DNA from 4 places in the Paenibacillus sp. FSL R7-269 genome. Region 2 is predicted to be linked to each of the others. Evidence: predicted binding sites of a transcription regulator. Region 2 holds the regulator's gene; each other region holds the start of a gene.
The links. Region 2 encodes Rex, which represses fermentation and respiration genes when NADH is low (regulators of the CRP and FNR family bind a similar motif). Its sites were predicted from a motif close to TTGTGAAATATTTCACAA; they were not measured.
Positions count from the first base shown of each region.

Region 1 (4,015 bases), 240 kb from region 2:
AAACGGCTGTTACTTTGTGAACAAAGAAGAAGCGGCTAAGCTGACCAGCGGCGCAATGAACGTAGAGAAATGTGCGGTTAACCCGGCTATCGTTGGCCAATCCGCTGTGAAGATCGCTGAAATGTGCGGCATTCAGGTTCCTGCCGGAACGAAGATCCTTGTAGCTGAGCTTGAAGGTGTAGGTACTAAATATCCATTGTCCGCTGAGAAGTTGAGCCCGGTTCTGGCTTGCTACAAAGTGAAGAATGCTGACCAGGGTATCGAACGCGCAGCTCAAATCGTTGAATTTGGCGGCATGGGCCACAGCTCGGCTATCCATTCCAACAACGAAGAAGTTATCATGAAGTTCTCCAACCGTCTGCAGACCGGACGTATTCTCGTCAACTCGCCATCCACACACGGCGCAATCGGTGATATTTATAACACTAATATCCCTTCATTGACACTGGGCTGCGGATCTTACGGACGCAACTCGGTATCGCAGAACGTGACTGCCATCAATCTGATCAACGTGAAAAGGGTGAACCGTCGTACCGTGAATATGCAATGGTTTAAAGTACCTGACAAGATTTACTTCGAGAAGGGGTCCACTCAGTACCTGGCCAAAATGCCTGATATTACACGCGTAGCTATTATCACTGACCCTATGATGGTGAAGCTCGGATATGTTGAAAGAGTTGAGCATTATCTGCGTCAACGTCAGACTCCAGTAGCCATCGAAGTGTTCTCTGAAGTTGAACCAGATCCATCGACAACTACTGTAGAAAAAGGTGCGGCAATGATGAACAGATTCCAGCCGGACTGCATCATCGCACTCGGCGGCGGTTCCCCTATGGATGCTGCCAAAGGAATGTGGCTGTTCTATGAACATCCGGATGCAGACTTCAACGGCCTGAAGCAGAAGTTCATGGATATCCGCAAACGGGTATACAAATTCCCTAAGCTCGGCAACAAAGCGAAATTCGTTGCGATTCCTACAACTTCCGGTACAGGTTCCGAAGTAACCTCGTTCGCAGTTATCACAGATAAGACAACGGGTAATAATACTAAGTATCCGCTGGCTGACTATGAGCTGACTCCAGACGTAGCTATTATCGATCCTGAGTTTGTATACAGCTTGCCAAGAACAGCAGTTGCCGATACAGGTATGGACGTATTGACACATGCAATCGAAGCTTATGTATCTGTAATGGCCAGTGACTATTCCGATGGTCTGGCAATCAAAGCTATTCAGCTGGTATTCCAGTGGCTGGAGAAATCCGCACTGCAAGGCGACAAACTGGCCCGTGAGAAAATGCACAACGCATCGACACTTGCCGGTATGGCCTTTGCCAATGCATTCCTGGGGATTAACCACAGCTTGGCGCACAAATGGGGCGGACAGTACCACACCGCGCATGGCCGCACCAATGCAATCCTGATGCCGCATGTTATCCGTTACAATGCCAAGAAGCCTACGAAGTTCGCTTCGTTCCCTAAATATTCGCACTTTGTAGCTGACGAACGGTATGCTGAAATTGCCCGTATTCTGGGATTGCCAGCACGCACTACCGAAGAAGGCGTAACCAGCCTGATCAATGCGATCCGCGACATGAACAAAAAACTTGGCATCGAAGAATCCTTCTCGGCTCTTGGTTTCGATCCTAAGGACTTCGAATCCCGTGTAGACTATCTGGCTGACCGTGCATTTGAAGACCAATGTACAACTGCCAACCCTAAAATGCCGCTGGTATCCGAGCTTGCTGATGTTTACCGCAACGCATTCTACGGCAAATTCGATAATTAATTAACGGTTGCCTGACAAAGAATAAGGTTAAAGGTTAATATGGGACTGGATGGAAGTGACAAATATCACCGAAAGAGTGATATTTGTCACAGTCCTTTTTCAGAAAATAAACTAAAATGTTTATATAAACAACGGTCCCGGTTATGAAGATGCGATTGTGAATTTTATAACAACCATAGCTCATGGGATCACGAGACACGGGATTAACCTTCAAGCCCGCGATCTCTACAAATATACTAAATATAAATGGAGGGATTTAGCATGTCGGTGATTGAAAAAGAAGTACAAGAGGTTAAGTCTGGCTGGAGAAATTTCACAAAAGGCACATGGTCCAAGAAAGTTGACGTTAATAACTTTATTGCCAAGAACATCAAGCCTTATGAAGGAAATGAAGATTTCCTCGTAGGTCCTACCAGCAATACTACTGAACTGTGGAAGATTATCTCCCAGCTGAGTAAGGAAGAAAGAGAAAGAGGCGGCGTATGGGACGTTTCCCTCGATACTGTCTCCACTATCACTTCCCATGCTCCTGGTTACATTGACAAGGACAAGGAACAGATTGTCGGCGTTCAGACTGATGCGCCTTTCAGACGTTCCATCCAACCGTTCGGCGGTATCAAGATGATGATCGATGCTACTAAGGCTTACGGCTTCGAGCTTCCGCAGAATATCGTTGACATGTTCACGAACATCCGCAAAACGCATAACCAAGGCGTATTTGATGCATATACACCAGATATGAGAGCTGTGCGTAAATCCGGCGTAATCACAGGTCTTCCTGATGCTTATGGCCGCGGACGTATCATCGGCGACTATCGCCGTATTGCTCTGTATGGTATTGATTTCCTGATTAAAGACAAGAAGCAGCAACTGGCTGAACTCGAAGTAGACTCCATGACAGAAGATGTTATCCGTCTGCGTGAAGAGCTGTCCGAGCAAATGCGTGCTCTGGGCGAACTGAAACAAATGGCTGCAGCTCATGGTATGGACATCTCCAAACCGGCTGTCAACTTCAAAGAAGCTACACAATGGGTATACTTCGGTTATCTGGCAGCTGTTAAAGAACAGAATGGTGCGGCAATGTCCTTGGGACGCGTATCTTCCTTCCTTGATATCTATGTTCAACGCGACGTTGAAGAAGGTACTCTGACTGAAGAGCAAGCACAAGAAATCGTTGACCATTTCGTAATGAAGCTGCGTATTGTGAAATTCCTGCGTACGCCTGACTATAACGACCTGTTCTCCGGTGACCCTACTTGGGTGACAGAATCCATCGGTGGTATGGCCGAAGACGGTACAACTCGCGTAACCAAGAACAGCTTCCGCTTCCTGCATACCCTGTACAATCTGGGACCAGCACCAGAACCAAACCTGACTGTACTGTGGTCCGAGAAGCTGCCTGAAGGCTTCAAAAAATATTGTGCCAAGGTATCTATTGAAACCAGCGCCATCCAATATGAGAACGATGATGTAATGCGTCCATACTGGGGTGAAGATTATGCAATTGCCTGCTGCGTATCCCCAATGCGTATCGGTAAGCAAATGCAGTTCTTCGGTGCCCGTGCCAACCTGGCTAAGGCTCTGCTGTATGCAATCAATGGTGGTAAAGATGAGAAATCCGGTGCTCAGGTAGGTCCTGAATATCCTGCGATCACTTCTGAATATCTGGATTACAACGAAGTAATGAAACGCTTCAAACCAATGATGGAATGGCTCGCTAAGACTTATGTCAACACGCTGAACATCATTCACTATATGCATGACAAATATTCCTACGAACGTATCGAAATGGCGCTGCATGACCGCGACATTCTGCGTACGATGGCTTGCGGTATCGCCGGACTGTCCGTTGCTGCTGACTCCCTGAGTGCAATCAAATACGCTAAGGTTAAGCCAATCCGTAACGAAGAAGGCATTGCTATCGACTTTGAAACTGAGGGTGAATTCCCTTGCTACGGTAACAACGACGACGCTGTTGACGGCATCGCAGTTGAACTGGTTGAAACCTTCATGTCGATGATCCGCAAAAACAAAACGTATCGTGACGCTGTGCCGACTCAATCGGTACTGACTATCACTTCGAACGTTGTATATGGTAAAAAGACTGGTACTACTCCTGACGGACGTAAAAAAGGCGAACCATTCGCTCCTGGTGCTAACCCAATGCACGGACGCGACAAGAAGGGTGCCCTGGCATCCCTGAACTCTGTTGCCAAACTTCCTTACTCC
Region 1 covers NZ_ASPS01000053.1:273,945-277,959, reverse strand. Annotated here, with positions in the region: gene adhE (bifunctional acetaldehyde-CoA/alcohol dehydrogenase) at 1-1,786, shown strand, start outside; gene pflB (formate C-acetyltransferase) at 2,048-4,015, shown strand, end outside.
Region 1: a site for Rex is predicted at 1,942-1,959, ahead of pflB (formate C-acetyltransferase). Genes of this name have one in related genera too.

Region 2 (4,015 bases):
GTCCATGCTTCACAACCTGCTGGCCGTTCACCCATACATGCTCCACATCCTTGGCACTTGCCGAATAGACGGCATGGGAGAGCAGATCGGTATGCGGCAGCAAATGCGGCTGGTCAATATCAAGCGCGATGAAGTCGGCCTTCATTCCTGCTGCAAGCCGGCCTACCCCGCTTAGGAAAATAGACTGAGCCCCGTATTCCGTGGCCATCAGTAGCGCTTCAGGAGCCGGTACCGCTGTAGGATCACCGCTTACGCCCTTGTGGATCAGAGCCGCCAGCCTCATCTCTTCGAACATATCCAGATTGTTGTTGCTTGCCGCGCCGTCTGTACCCAGGGAGACCTTAACCCCGGCTCGCAGCAGCTCAGGAACACGTGCAACCCCGCTGGCCAGCTTCAGGTTACTGCCGGGGTTATGCGACACGCCAACGTTATAGCGGGCCAGAATCCCGATCTCTTCATCGTTCAGATGAACCCCGTGGGCAATGAGCGAAGGACGGGTGAACATCCCCAGCTTCTCCAGATGTGCGACCGGACGAAGGCCGTAGTCAGCCACGTTCTGCTCCACTTCATGGCGCGTCTCGGACATATGGGTATGCATCGGCAGGTCCAGATCATGGGCAGCCTGCACAAACTTCATGAAAAACTCTGGAGGACAGGTGTACGGAGCGTGCGGTGAGAGCATAGTTGTAATTCTGCCGTCAGCCTTGCCGTGCCAGTTACGGGCAAAAGCAACCGCCTCAGCGAGCTTTGCTTGCTGTACCTCTTCCGGGCACAGCCCAATTACGCCGCGCATCAGCACCGCACGAATACCGGACTGCTCCGTTACTTCCGCTACCCGGTCCATATGATCATACATATCGAGGAAGGTGGTTGTGCCGCCCTTCAGCATTTCCAGTACGGACAACGAGGTTCCCCAATATACATCATCACCAGTGAATTTCTCTTCCATCGGCCACATCTTCTCCTGCAGCCAAGTCTGAAGCACCATATCGTCGCCGTATCCGCGCAGCAGTGACATGGCCGTATGCCCATGGGTATTGACCAGACCCGGCATGAACAGCAGACGGCTGCCGTCTACGACCTGAGCGCCATCCTCCACTACCGGCTCAGCTTCACCTATGTAAGTAATCAGATCATTCTCCAGGGTCATATACCCGCTTAGAACCGGCTTGTCGCTGCCCGGAACCAGGAAGTGCCCGTTCTTGATTATCGTGATCTTACTGCTCATCTTCTGCCTCATCCTTTCCATCATGCAAATAATAGGCCAGGCTCTGCAGATCTGTGGTGAAATCTGCGGCATGAATCCGGATATTGGCAGGCGTCTTGAGAATAACCGGTGCGAAGTTCAGAATCGCCTCAATGCCGGAGTCCACAAGAATATCAGCTACATTCTGGGCTTCGCTGTCAGGTACGGTAATAATCCCGATGCGGATGCCCTGCGAGCGGATTGTGCTGCTTAACTCCTCCATCGGCTGCACAACCAGCGAGTTGATCTGCTGGCCCACCTTCGGCGGGTAGGCATCGAAGATCGCAGTAATCTTCATCGTATCCTTCAAGTAAGCGTTGTAGTTAGACAAGGCATGACCGAGATTACCGGCTCCAACCAGTGCAACATTAATTTGCTGGTCAAGCTTCAGGATATGGCGAATCTTCTCAATTAGATAGGATACATCGTAGCCGATACCCTTCCTGCCAAAATCACCGAAGTAAGCCAAATCCTTACGGATCTGGGCGGGATTCAGATCAAGCTTCTGGCCCAGCTCCTGAGAAGAGACTGTGGAGATTTCACGTTTTTGGAGATCGTTCAGGAAACGCAGGTACACTGGGAGCCTGCGCACGACGGCCTCCGATATTTTATCCGATTTCATGTATTCTCCTCCTTAATAGTTGTGTTATACCCGTTCAATTATAGCAACCGTGCCCCCCGCCTGCCGGATCGGCAAGACAGGGCGGGAACGGATCTTCAGGTTAATCATGACTTATTAATAATAGCAATAGCAGATGAATTAGGAAACCCCGCCGTCTTCCAGCCATTCGGCAATTCTCGGGACCATCTGCTCGGTGAGCATATGCTCCATCTTGGGACCGGGGAGTGAATACAGGAAGTACTTTCCGTAATGCGATTCAATTACTCTAGTATCGTACACAATTACGATGCCCCGGTCCTGCGCCGTGCGGACCAGCCGCCCGAAGCCCTGCTTGAAGCGGATGACTGCCTGCGGCACGGACAGCTTCATGAACGGGTTCTTCTTCTGTGCCTGAAGCAGCTCCGACTTCGCTTCTGCCAGCGGGTGATTCGGCGGCTGGAACGGCAGTCTGACAATCGCCAGGCAGGTCAATGCTTCTCCCGGAATATCTACCCCTTCCCAGAAACTGCTGGTACCGAGCAGGACCGAAGCCGGGCTGTCCTGGAAGCGGCGGATCAGCTTGCTCCGGCTGCCGCCCTCCACACCTTGTCCGAGCACCGCGATATCCTGGGAGGCAAGCGCCTCCTTCAGCGGGTCATAGACCTGGCGCAGCATCTTGTAGGAGGTGAACAGCACCAGCATTCGCCCTCGTGTAGTTACAGCAGTCTCGGCGAGGGAATGAACAAGCGTGTCCACAAAACGGGCATCCCCTATACTTCCCTTGACGCTCGGGAAGTCGCGGGGAATGACCAGCAGAGCCTGCTCCCGGTATTTAAACGGCGACGGAAGCAGCGCTGTCATCAGACGCCCCTGCTCCGCAGCTTCACCAAGGCCCAGGTTATCGATCATGAACTGGAAGGACTTATCCACGGATAAGGTGGCCGAGGTCAGGACAATACTCTTCTTCTTGTCGAAGAACAGCTCCCTGAGCTGGGTACTGACATCTACAGGAACGGCATACATTTGCAGCGACTTGCCTTTATAATTACCGCTTCCCTCCAGCCAATACACGATATTCTCATCGTTCAGGCCCATGAAGAAGCGGATCTGCTCTCTAATGGATGCCAGATCCTTAAATAACCCGCCGATATCGGTCACAAGACTGTCCGAGGAGGATTGGCTGTCCGTGTCACGCATCTCACTGAGCATCTTGTCACCCTTGCGGATGATATCGCTCAGACTGAGGTTCAGCGTATTCTCAAGGGCCGCCAACTCCTCCCAATCCTTCGGCTTCTTGCCCGGCTGCAGGCGGGCCACCAGCTGGCCTGCTTCACCGGCTCCGGCATCGCTGCGCTCGGGCAGCAGGCTGAAGAGCCGGTCGCTGAGCGCATCCCAAGATTCCTTCACCGTCAGCAGATCGGGATAGATCCGGTCGATCACGCCGCTCCATTCGGAAGCCTGCTCACTGCCCGAAGACTGCAGACTCTGGCGGAGGGCAGGCAGCTGCCCGCTCCGGCTATCCTTATAGAGGCGGGTGAGGGTATGGGCGAATGTGAAATATTTCATCTGCATGCCAAGATGCTTGCCGGCAATATCTTCCAGATGATGGGCTTCATCAATCACAAGATGATCGTAAGCCGGAAGTAGCTGATGCCCGGCTTTGACATCTGCGAACAGCTTGGAGTGATTGGTGACCACCACATCAGAGATCCCGGCTTCATGCTTGGCCCGGTGGTAATAGCATTTGCGGAACCAGGGACAAGCCCGTCCCAGGCAGGAGTCGGTATCACTGGCTACAGTCTCCCAGAAATCGCCGCCCCGTCCGCTTAAGTTAAGCTCCTCATCATCGCCGGTCGTCGTCTGGGTCAGCCAGACAAGCATTTGCGCAGCGGTGAGCGCTTCTTCTCTTGGACTCGTAAAGTCCTTTTTATTCATTCTATGTTCGAACTTGCGCAGACACAAATAGTGCCCTCTTCCCTTAAAGATGGAGGCCTTGAACGGGAACGGCACAACGCTGGTTAAGAGTGGGATATCCCGCTCACGCAACTGGTCCTGAAGGTTAATGGTATGAGTGCTGACCATCACCTTTTGATCACTTTTCACACTATGGTAGATGGCCGGAAGCAGGTAACCCAGCGACTTGCCGGTGCCGGTTCCCGCTTCAATCA
Region 2 covers NZ_ASPS01000053.1:38,293-42,307, forward strand. Annotated here, with positions in the region: gene C162_RS22650 (amidohydrolase) at 1-1,228, opposite strand, end outside; gene C162_RS22655 (redox-sensing transcriptional repressor Rex) at 1,218-1,868, opposite strand; gene dinG (ATP-dependent DNA helicase DinG) at 2,007-4,015, opposite strand, start outside.

Region 3 (4,015 bases), on a different contig from region 2:
CGAAGACAGCCAACAAGCTGTTCGCATCGGACGGCAGATACTCACGGATGAATTCAGGCTTCTTGTCAGCCAGATGGCCGAGCAGACCCGGATCTTGGTGGGTATAACCGTTATGGTCCTGCTGGAATACGGTCGATGTGGCGATCACGTTCAGGGAAGGAATATCTTCTCTCCAGGTCTGATCTGTCGCCTTACGCAGCCACTTGAAGTGTTGGGTAATCATCGAGTCAACCACGCGCAGGAACGCTTCATAGCTGGCGAAGAATCCGTGGCGCCCAGTCAGGACATACCCTTCCAGAATCCCTTCCGCCTGATGCTCAGACAACTGGGAGTCAATGACACGGCCGTATGGAGCAAGGAATTCATCCTGCGGTTCCTGAATGGCATCCATCCATTGGCGCTTGGTCACTTCGAATACAGGTCCCAGACGGTTAGACATAGTCTCATCCGGTCCAAAAATCCGGAAGTTGCGGTTCTCTTCGTTGAGCGTAACAACCTCTTTCAGGTATTTCCCCAGCACGGCCATATCCTGTGCAATCACTTGACCCGGAACGGAATTATCCAGGGCGTAGTTGCGGAAGTTCGGCTTGTGCAGGTCTTTGATCAGCTTGCCGGCATTCGTTACAGGGTTCATCCCCATACGTCTGTCGCCGGTTGGCAGCAGCTCAGCCAGATCCGCGTTCAGACGGCCGTTCTCATCGAACAATTCTTCAGGTCTGTAGCTGTTCAGCCATTCAAGCAATGCCGGAGCATGCTTCATGTTCTTCTGATCAACCGGAATCGGCACCTGGTGGGCACGGAAGGAGCCTTCATTCGGCACGCCGTCCCATGCTTTGGGACCAGTCCAGCCCTTAGGCGTACGGAAGACCAGCATCGGCCATACAGGACGGGTAGTATCATTATTTTCACGGGCATTCTTCTGAATTGCGGCAATTCTCTCTACGATCGTATCCAGCACCTTCGCCATTTCCGGGTGCATCAGATCCGGGTTCTCGCCTTCTACGAAGAATGCTTCCCAGCCATTTCCGGCAAAATATGCGGTCAATTCTTCTCTGCTCATCCGGGAGAGGATGGTAGGGTTGCTGATCTTGAAGCCGTTCAAATGCAGAATCGGCAATACAGCACCGTCTGTAATCGGGTTGATGAACCGGTTGGACAGCCAGGAAGCGGCCAGAGGGCCGGTTTCTGCTTCGCCGTCACCTACAACTACTGCAGAGATCAGATCAGGGTTATCGAGAATCGAACCCACGCTGTGCGACAGGGAGTAACCCAGTTCGCCGCCTTCGTGAATGGATCCAGGTGTTTCAGGAGCAGCATGGGAGGCTACACCGCCAGGGAAAGAGAATTGCTTGAACAGCTTTTTCAGACCAGGGATGTCTTGGGTGATCTGGGGGTAGATTTCAGTGTAGCTTCCGTCCAGATAAGAGTTCGATACCATCACCTGACCGCCATGGCCCGGGCCTTCAATATAGAACATGTTGAGATCATATTTAGTGATTACACGGTTCAGGTGCGCATAGATAAAGTTCTGCCCAGGGATGGTGCCCCAGTGTCCGATCGGCTTCACTTTGACATCTGCATCCTTCAGCGGTTCTCTTAACAACGGATTATCCTTCAAATAAAGCTGGCCTACGGAGATGTAGTTCGTTGCACGCCAGTAAGCGTCAAGCTTTTCCAGATACGTTTTCGAGGAATAATCCACCTGTTCGATTGTTAATCCCATGTCTTCCACTCCCTAATCTTTTTCTTTGTATTTTGAATGTATCACTTCTACAGTTACATCATACATCGGCATTTCAGAAATTCAATCTTTTTAGAAATTAATACGGTCCAATATTGTGAAATTTTGAACATAGTATGAAATTCGCTGCAAAATTCGCACAAAATTATATTCTTTTTTATATTTATGGATTAATTTGTTATGTCCGAAAAGATGCCAAAAAGACCGGGACTCCTCCCGGCCTGCTATACCTCAGTTATGCTATTTACAACGTCCACCCGTTAATGCACAGACACGAACGTGTTGAACTTCAGATACTCATAATGGAAGCGCATATGCGAGAATTCAAACGGCGTGCCGTTATCCAGGAAGAAGATTCCTTCCATAATCCCTACGGGTTCATTCTCCTTCAGATGGAGCAGCTCCTGGTCATTCGGCAGCGAAGGCTCGGCAAAAATAGACAAAAAGGATTTAGTCACCGCCAGATTGCGCGACTCCTCCAGATAATGAAAAATCGAGCCCTCGATAATCGTCTGGTCGAGATTTTGCACAATTTTGATCGGAATATATCCCGTCTCAATCATGAAGGGCGCACCTTCAAACAGACGCAGACGCACGATCTTATACACGAAATCATGGGGCATCAGGAACAAATCCCGCTGAAGCTCCTCCGTGGGCCGGATGACCTCGAAGCTCAGCACCTTGATCTCCGGCTTCTTGCCGTGCATCTGGAAGTTATCCGACACCCCCAGGTTAGAGCCCTCGTAATTGAAGATCGAATCGTTCTTTATGTATAGCGGATTGATGAAGGTGCCGGAGCCGCGTTTCTTGAAAATAATGCCCGAGCTCTCCATCTTCATCAGCGCACGCTTAATGGTACTGCGGCTAACCTGATACGCCTCGCTGAGACTGCGCTCATCCGGCAGCTTCATATCGGCGTACTGCCCGGCAAAGATCTTCGTTTTGAGGTCAGCAATAATCTGCTTGTAGACAAATTGGGTCATGGGGTGCTCCTTCGTCGGGTCTTTGCAGAACCAGTTCATTCAAGATTAAATATATCATAATTTAGATAGGGCAAAAAGGATGAATCCACGGATTCACCCTTTTTGACGCTTGTTGTCCCAATCCCTATACCATTTGACAATCTCCCGGCTCGGTTTCTCCGCAACCTCTGCTTCCATAACCGTTTCCAGTAATACATATTGTCTTTGCACCAGAAAATGAAAGCCCATGCTATCCGATATTTGCATGTACAATAATTGCGCTTGCTCCTCTAACGGATAGCGGGTGCACACCTGTTCAATATGCTTGAAGGCCTGTTCATATTCTGCATTCCCCATATACCAGCGGACCAGATTCAGCTTGAGCCGAATCCACTGCAGCTGGAATCTTTGCCGTTCAAGCTCCGCCCACACATAATCGTACCCCTCCAGATATTCGCTCTTGAACAGCTTCAGGATTCGTTCATATTCAGGCAGTGTGTCATTCGACAGCTCTAACCCCGCTTGGATAAAGCGGTCAAACTCATCAACGTCCAGGCAGATCCCATCCAGCTTGAGCAGATAGCCGTCCGCCGTATTTTGCAGGAGAATCCGTTCTCTGCTGAAAGGCTCCAGCATTTTGCGGATATGATACACAGCAGTATATAACTGCGGATAGGCCCTGTCCGGATCAAAATCAGCCCACATTAGCTCAATTAGAGTCGCTTTACTGACCACTTTGCCGCGATGATGCAGCAGATAAAAGAAGATTTCCTGCGCCTTCGCCGTTCTCCATTGCAGTGACGGAAGCTCCTGACTCCCTTCGTAGATCCGGAAGGCATCGAGCATCAGCATCCTCCAGCTTGTCTGCGCTGACGTTGCCCGGGCTGCCAGGCCAGGCTTCTGCTGAGCATTCAATCTCCGCACTGTAAGCTTCAGACGGTCCATATGAATCGGCTTAAGCAAATAGTCCAGGGCATTCAGCTCAAAAGCCTTGATCGCATACTTATCATATGCCGTTACGAATACAACCTGCAGATCGGGTCTTCGCTCCAGTAGCCTCTCCGCCAGCTCAATCCCGCTCAGCTCCGGTAAATGGATATCGAGAAACACAATGTCGGCCTCGGTCTCCTCCACCTTTTGCTGCCCTAGCAGCGGATCGGTATATTTGCCGATAATCTCAAAATCACCAAGTGCATGCAATTGGCGTTCCAAAGCCTTTAGTGCCAATTCTTCATCGTCAATCAGGATTGCTCTCATTCGGATCTCCTTCGCAGCTGGAAATCGGTAAGGTGTTATAACCATTATACTTCAA
Region 3 covers NZ_ASPS01000009.1:65,982-69,996, forward strand. Annotated here, with positions in the region: gene C162_RS03520 (phosphoketolase family protein) at 1-1,723, opposite strand, end outside; gene C162_RS03525 (GntR family transcriptional regulator) at 2,002-2,724, opposite strand; gene C162_RS03530 (response regulator) at 2,818-3,960, opposite strand.
Region 3: a site for Rex is predicted at 1,837-1,854, ahead of C162_RS03520 (phosphoketolase family protein). Genes of this name have one in related genera too.

Region 4 (4,015 bases), on a different contig from region 2:
CACAGTCTGATTCATAAAGCGCACTCCGGCGGGGTAAGGGTCTATGAGCATACCGAAGCCCTTCATTATGAGTACAATGAAGACGGCGTAATCTGTCATACCGGGCAAGGCCGGATTGTTGCTAAGAAGGTCGTCTTTGCTATGGGTTATGAGACCCAGGACATGAAGAAGGACCGGGGAGCAGAGCTGATCAACACCTATGCCATTATGACCGAGCCTCTGCCCCAACTTCCGAAATGGCATGAGCAGAGTCTGCTCTGGGAAACGGCCCGGCCTTATCTGTATTTCCGGACTACTCCGGAAGGCCGGATCATTGCCGGCGGCAAGGATGAGCAGCTTACCAGTGTAGAGCGGCGTGAGGTTAGGGTCCTCTCCCAGTGTGAGCGTCTGCTTGAGGAGGTTACGGCCCTGTTCCCGGAACTGCAAGGAATCAAGGCTGAATATTCCTGGGGAGCGGTCTTCGGCTCCACCCATGACGGGCTGCCTTATATGGGACCGCACCCGGAGTTCCCGCACTGCTACTTCATTGAAGGCTATGGGGGGAACGGCACGGTCTACAGCATGATCGCCGCCGAGCTGCTTGCAGATACGCTGGCCGGCAAGAGCCGCCCGGAGCTGGAGCTTTTCTCGCTGACCCGGTCGCCGAAGCCTGCGCCCTCCCCCGCGATACTGTCTTAAGGGCAGCTGGTTCAGGGAGGCGGCATCAGAGAGAGTTGCAACATAGAAAGGGATGCCCGCGTAGCCTGATGGCTGCGGAGCATCCCTTTTTTGATTAAATACTTATGGTTATAACGATATATAGAAGAATAATAGCTTATTGCGCTTTTACAAATTCAGCCGACTTGATCCCTGCCTGACGTCCGAAGATAATAATCTCGGCTACCGAGTTACCGCCGATGCGGTTCTCGCCGTGCAGCCCGCCGACCACTTCTCCTGCCGCGAACAATCCGGTAATCGCCTTGCCGTCTTTGTTCAAGACCTCAGTGTTGGTGTTGATCACCACTCCGCCCATCGTATAGTGAATCCCAGGGCCGATCTGAATCGCATAATACGGAGCACCGGACAGATCATTATCCATACCGGTAGTTCTGCCGAATTCAGCATCCGACTTACTCTTCACCGCACTGTTCCATGTATCCACGGTAGTCTTAAGTGCTGCTGCAGGAACCTTCATCTGATCCGCCAATGCCTCAATGGTATCTGCGGTCTTGACCACACCCATCTTAATGTATTGATCTACCGCCTTAACACGGGATTTCACTCCGGCGTCGAACACGAGATAAGCGGATTTCTCAGGAAGTGTATTAATTGAAGCCGTCACCTTATCACGGGTATTCATCTCATTGCCGAAGCGCTTGCCCTCAACAGATACAAGAATAGCTCCTTCGCCCCGGACCGCTTCACCGATCAGGTAGGATTTCTCCTGCTGCACAGTCGGGTGAACCTGAATCTGATCCAGGTCTACGGTAGTTCCGCCGACCTTCTCAATCATGGCAATGCCGTCGCCGGTGCTGCCAATCTGGTTGGTCGTTACCAGCCCTTGCAGATCCGGGCGAACCTTGGCAATCAGTTCTTTGTTGGCACCGAAGCCCCCAGTGGTTACGATAACTGCTGCTGCGCTGATCATTTTGTCATCGGCCTGGTTGAAGAGCACCTTCACGCCGTTCACCTTACCGTCCTGTACCGTAAGCTCCTTCACATCCGCATTGACGAACAGCGGAATTCCCTGCTCCTGAACATTGCGGACAAGTCCTGCTACAAGATATTGTCCCACTGCCGAGCCGTCTTCCGGACGATGGGTACGCTTCTCTTTCATACCGCCGGTAATTGTAATATTGTTCAAGCGGATTCCGATGGAATCGAGCCAGTCAATGGCACCCGCGGATTGATCCACGAAGAAGTGCAGCAGCTCCTTATTGTTCGTATCATGTCCGCCCTTAAGGGTCTCTTCATAGAACAGTTCGTTGCTGTCTTCGATGCCCTGCTCCTTCTGGAACTTGGTCTGCGAGGCATTCATCCCTGAGGAGGATTTGGTCGTATTGCCGCCGGCAACCGGCATTTTCTCTAAGATGACCGGGTTCATGCCGGCCGCTTTGGCTTCCAGCGCAGCAGACATTCCCGCACCGCCCGCACCGACGATGACGATATCATATTTATCCTTTAACTGATCGTACGGAGTATAGCTCGCTTCGGATGCTCCCGACACGGCCTCTGCCTTCTCTGTAGGTGCAGTGGTTGCTGCCGGCTCTGTTGCCGCGCTGCCCGCTTCCTTGCTCTCATTCTTGCTGCCGCCCGCATTGTTGTTTCCGCAACCTGCAATGACCAGCATCACGGAGAGAATGAGGATAAGCGCCGCTGTTAATCTCTTATTCATGTGAGTTGTGCCCCCTTGTGCATATTTTCACAATTATCATAGCGCCAAAGAAGCGGTTTATGGAACCTTCCGTAAGTTATTAAAGAGTTTTGTAACTAAAGTAACCAAATTAACTAAGTAGCTGTACAGATGGCTGCCTGCGTAAGAGTGAGAGAATTAACTTCGTTCCGGTCAGAATTATGATAGACTCTATCCCGTCTGCATACATAACTTGAAGTATCCGGAAGGAGAAGGAAATATTGACTAACAAAAGTAATCTTAGAGCGGTATGGATCATGTTTGGTGTATTTGTATTGCTGTTTCTGTTGAATTTCGGCATTCACAGTAATAATCAGGCCCCGACAGCCAGAATGTGGCTTCTGCTGGGCGTATGGGCCTTCCTCATTAGCGTGCTGCTGCTTGTAAAACACAAGCTGCCGTCGAAGCGGCAGATTCTGCTCTCTATCCTGCTAGCCGCTGCTGTAGCTGTCGCCTATATTAATCTGTCCCTCTTCTCCATGATTGAGGTGAGCCTGCTCACGTTAATGGCATCGTTGGCTGTATTAAGCACCTTCAACCAGTATAACGAAGGAAAGCTTCTTTTTCTCAACACAGCCAGCGCCTCAACAATCTTCATGAGCCTATTCGTGGGAGCCGCCGCCGGCATTCTGCTCGGAATCATCAATCTAGTGCTGAGCGGACAAAGCCTCGATGGATTCAGCCTGAAGCTAATCTATTTCAGAGTGGCGCTCAGTCCGGCCATTTATGAAGAACTAGCCCTACGTACCTTGTTCTATGCCCTATGCCTGTCCCTGATGCACGGCAGAGCCGATACCAGAGCCCAAAAATTTACCGTCTGGTTCATGATGATCGTTCCCCATGTGCTGGTCCACACGCCGGACAGCTTCATTCAGGGTGGAATCATCCCCGGCATCATCAGCACTCTCATGTATATCCTCTTGTTCGGCCTGCCCTTTGCAATACTACAGCGCAAGCGGGACCTCACATCTGCCATGCTTGCTCATGGAATAGTGGATATCATACGATTCTGTTTCCTGGGTCTCCCCTTCTAGTAGAGGGGTGCTCCGGCACGGTACGGCACAGTTCACACCTCCTCCTCCTCCCCCTTCACCTCATAAGGCACATCAACTATAAAATGCCCCCCTGAACCGTAGACGGCGGCCAGCTCAAGATGGCCCTTTAATTTATCCACACTTTTCTTGACCAAATACAGCCCGATTCCCCGCTGTTCACCCTTGGAGGAGTAACCCTGAACGAAGATCTTCTCCTTGAGGCCCGCCGGAATTCCCGGACCGTTGTCGCTAACCTCGCATAGCAGCCGCCCCTCTTCATATTGAAAAGCAAGCTCCACCCGCTTCACGGGTTGCTCGCAGAGCTCCCCCAGCGCCTCCAGGGCATTATCCAGCAGATTGCCGGCAATCGTAATCAGCTCATGAATCACCTGCGGATCAGCCGGCTCCGGCAGATAGCTGTCTCCGGTCAGCAACAGCTCTATCCCCGCTTCGCGTGCCCGGCTCAGCTTCCCCAGCAGAAATCCGGCCATCACCGGGTCCTTGATCTGTCTCGTGATCGACCCGATCTCCTTCTGGTAATTGCTTACCGTTCCCAGAATATATTGCTGCAGCTCATCATACAGGCCCA
Region 4 covers NZ_ASPS01000042.1:153,583-157,597, reverse strand. Annotated here, with positions in the region: gene C162_RS19565 (NAD(P)/FAD-dependent oxidoreductase) at 1-678, shown strand, start outside; gene C162_RS19560 (flavocytochrome c) at 815-2,374, opposite strand; gene C162_RS19555 (CPBP family glutamic-type intramembrane protease) at 2,614-3,426, shown strand; gene dcuS (DcuS/MalK family sensor histidine kinase) at 3,459-4,015, opposite strand, start outside.
Region 4: a site for Rex is predicted at 2,390-2,407, ahead of C162_RS19560 (flavocytochrome c). Genes of this name have one in related genera too.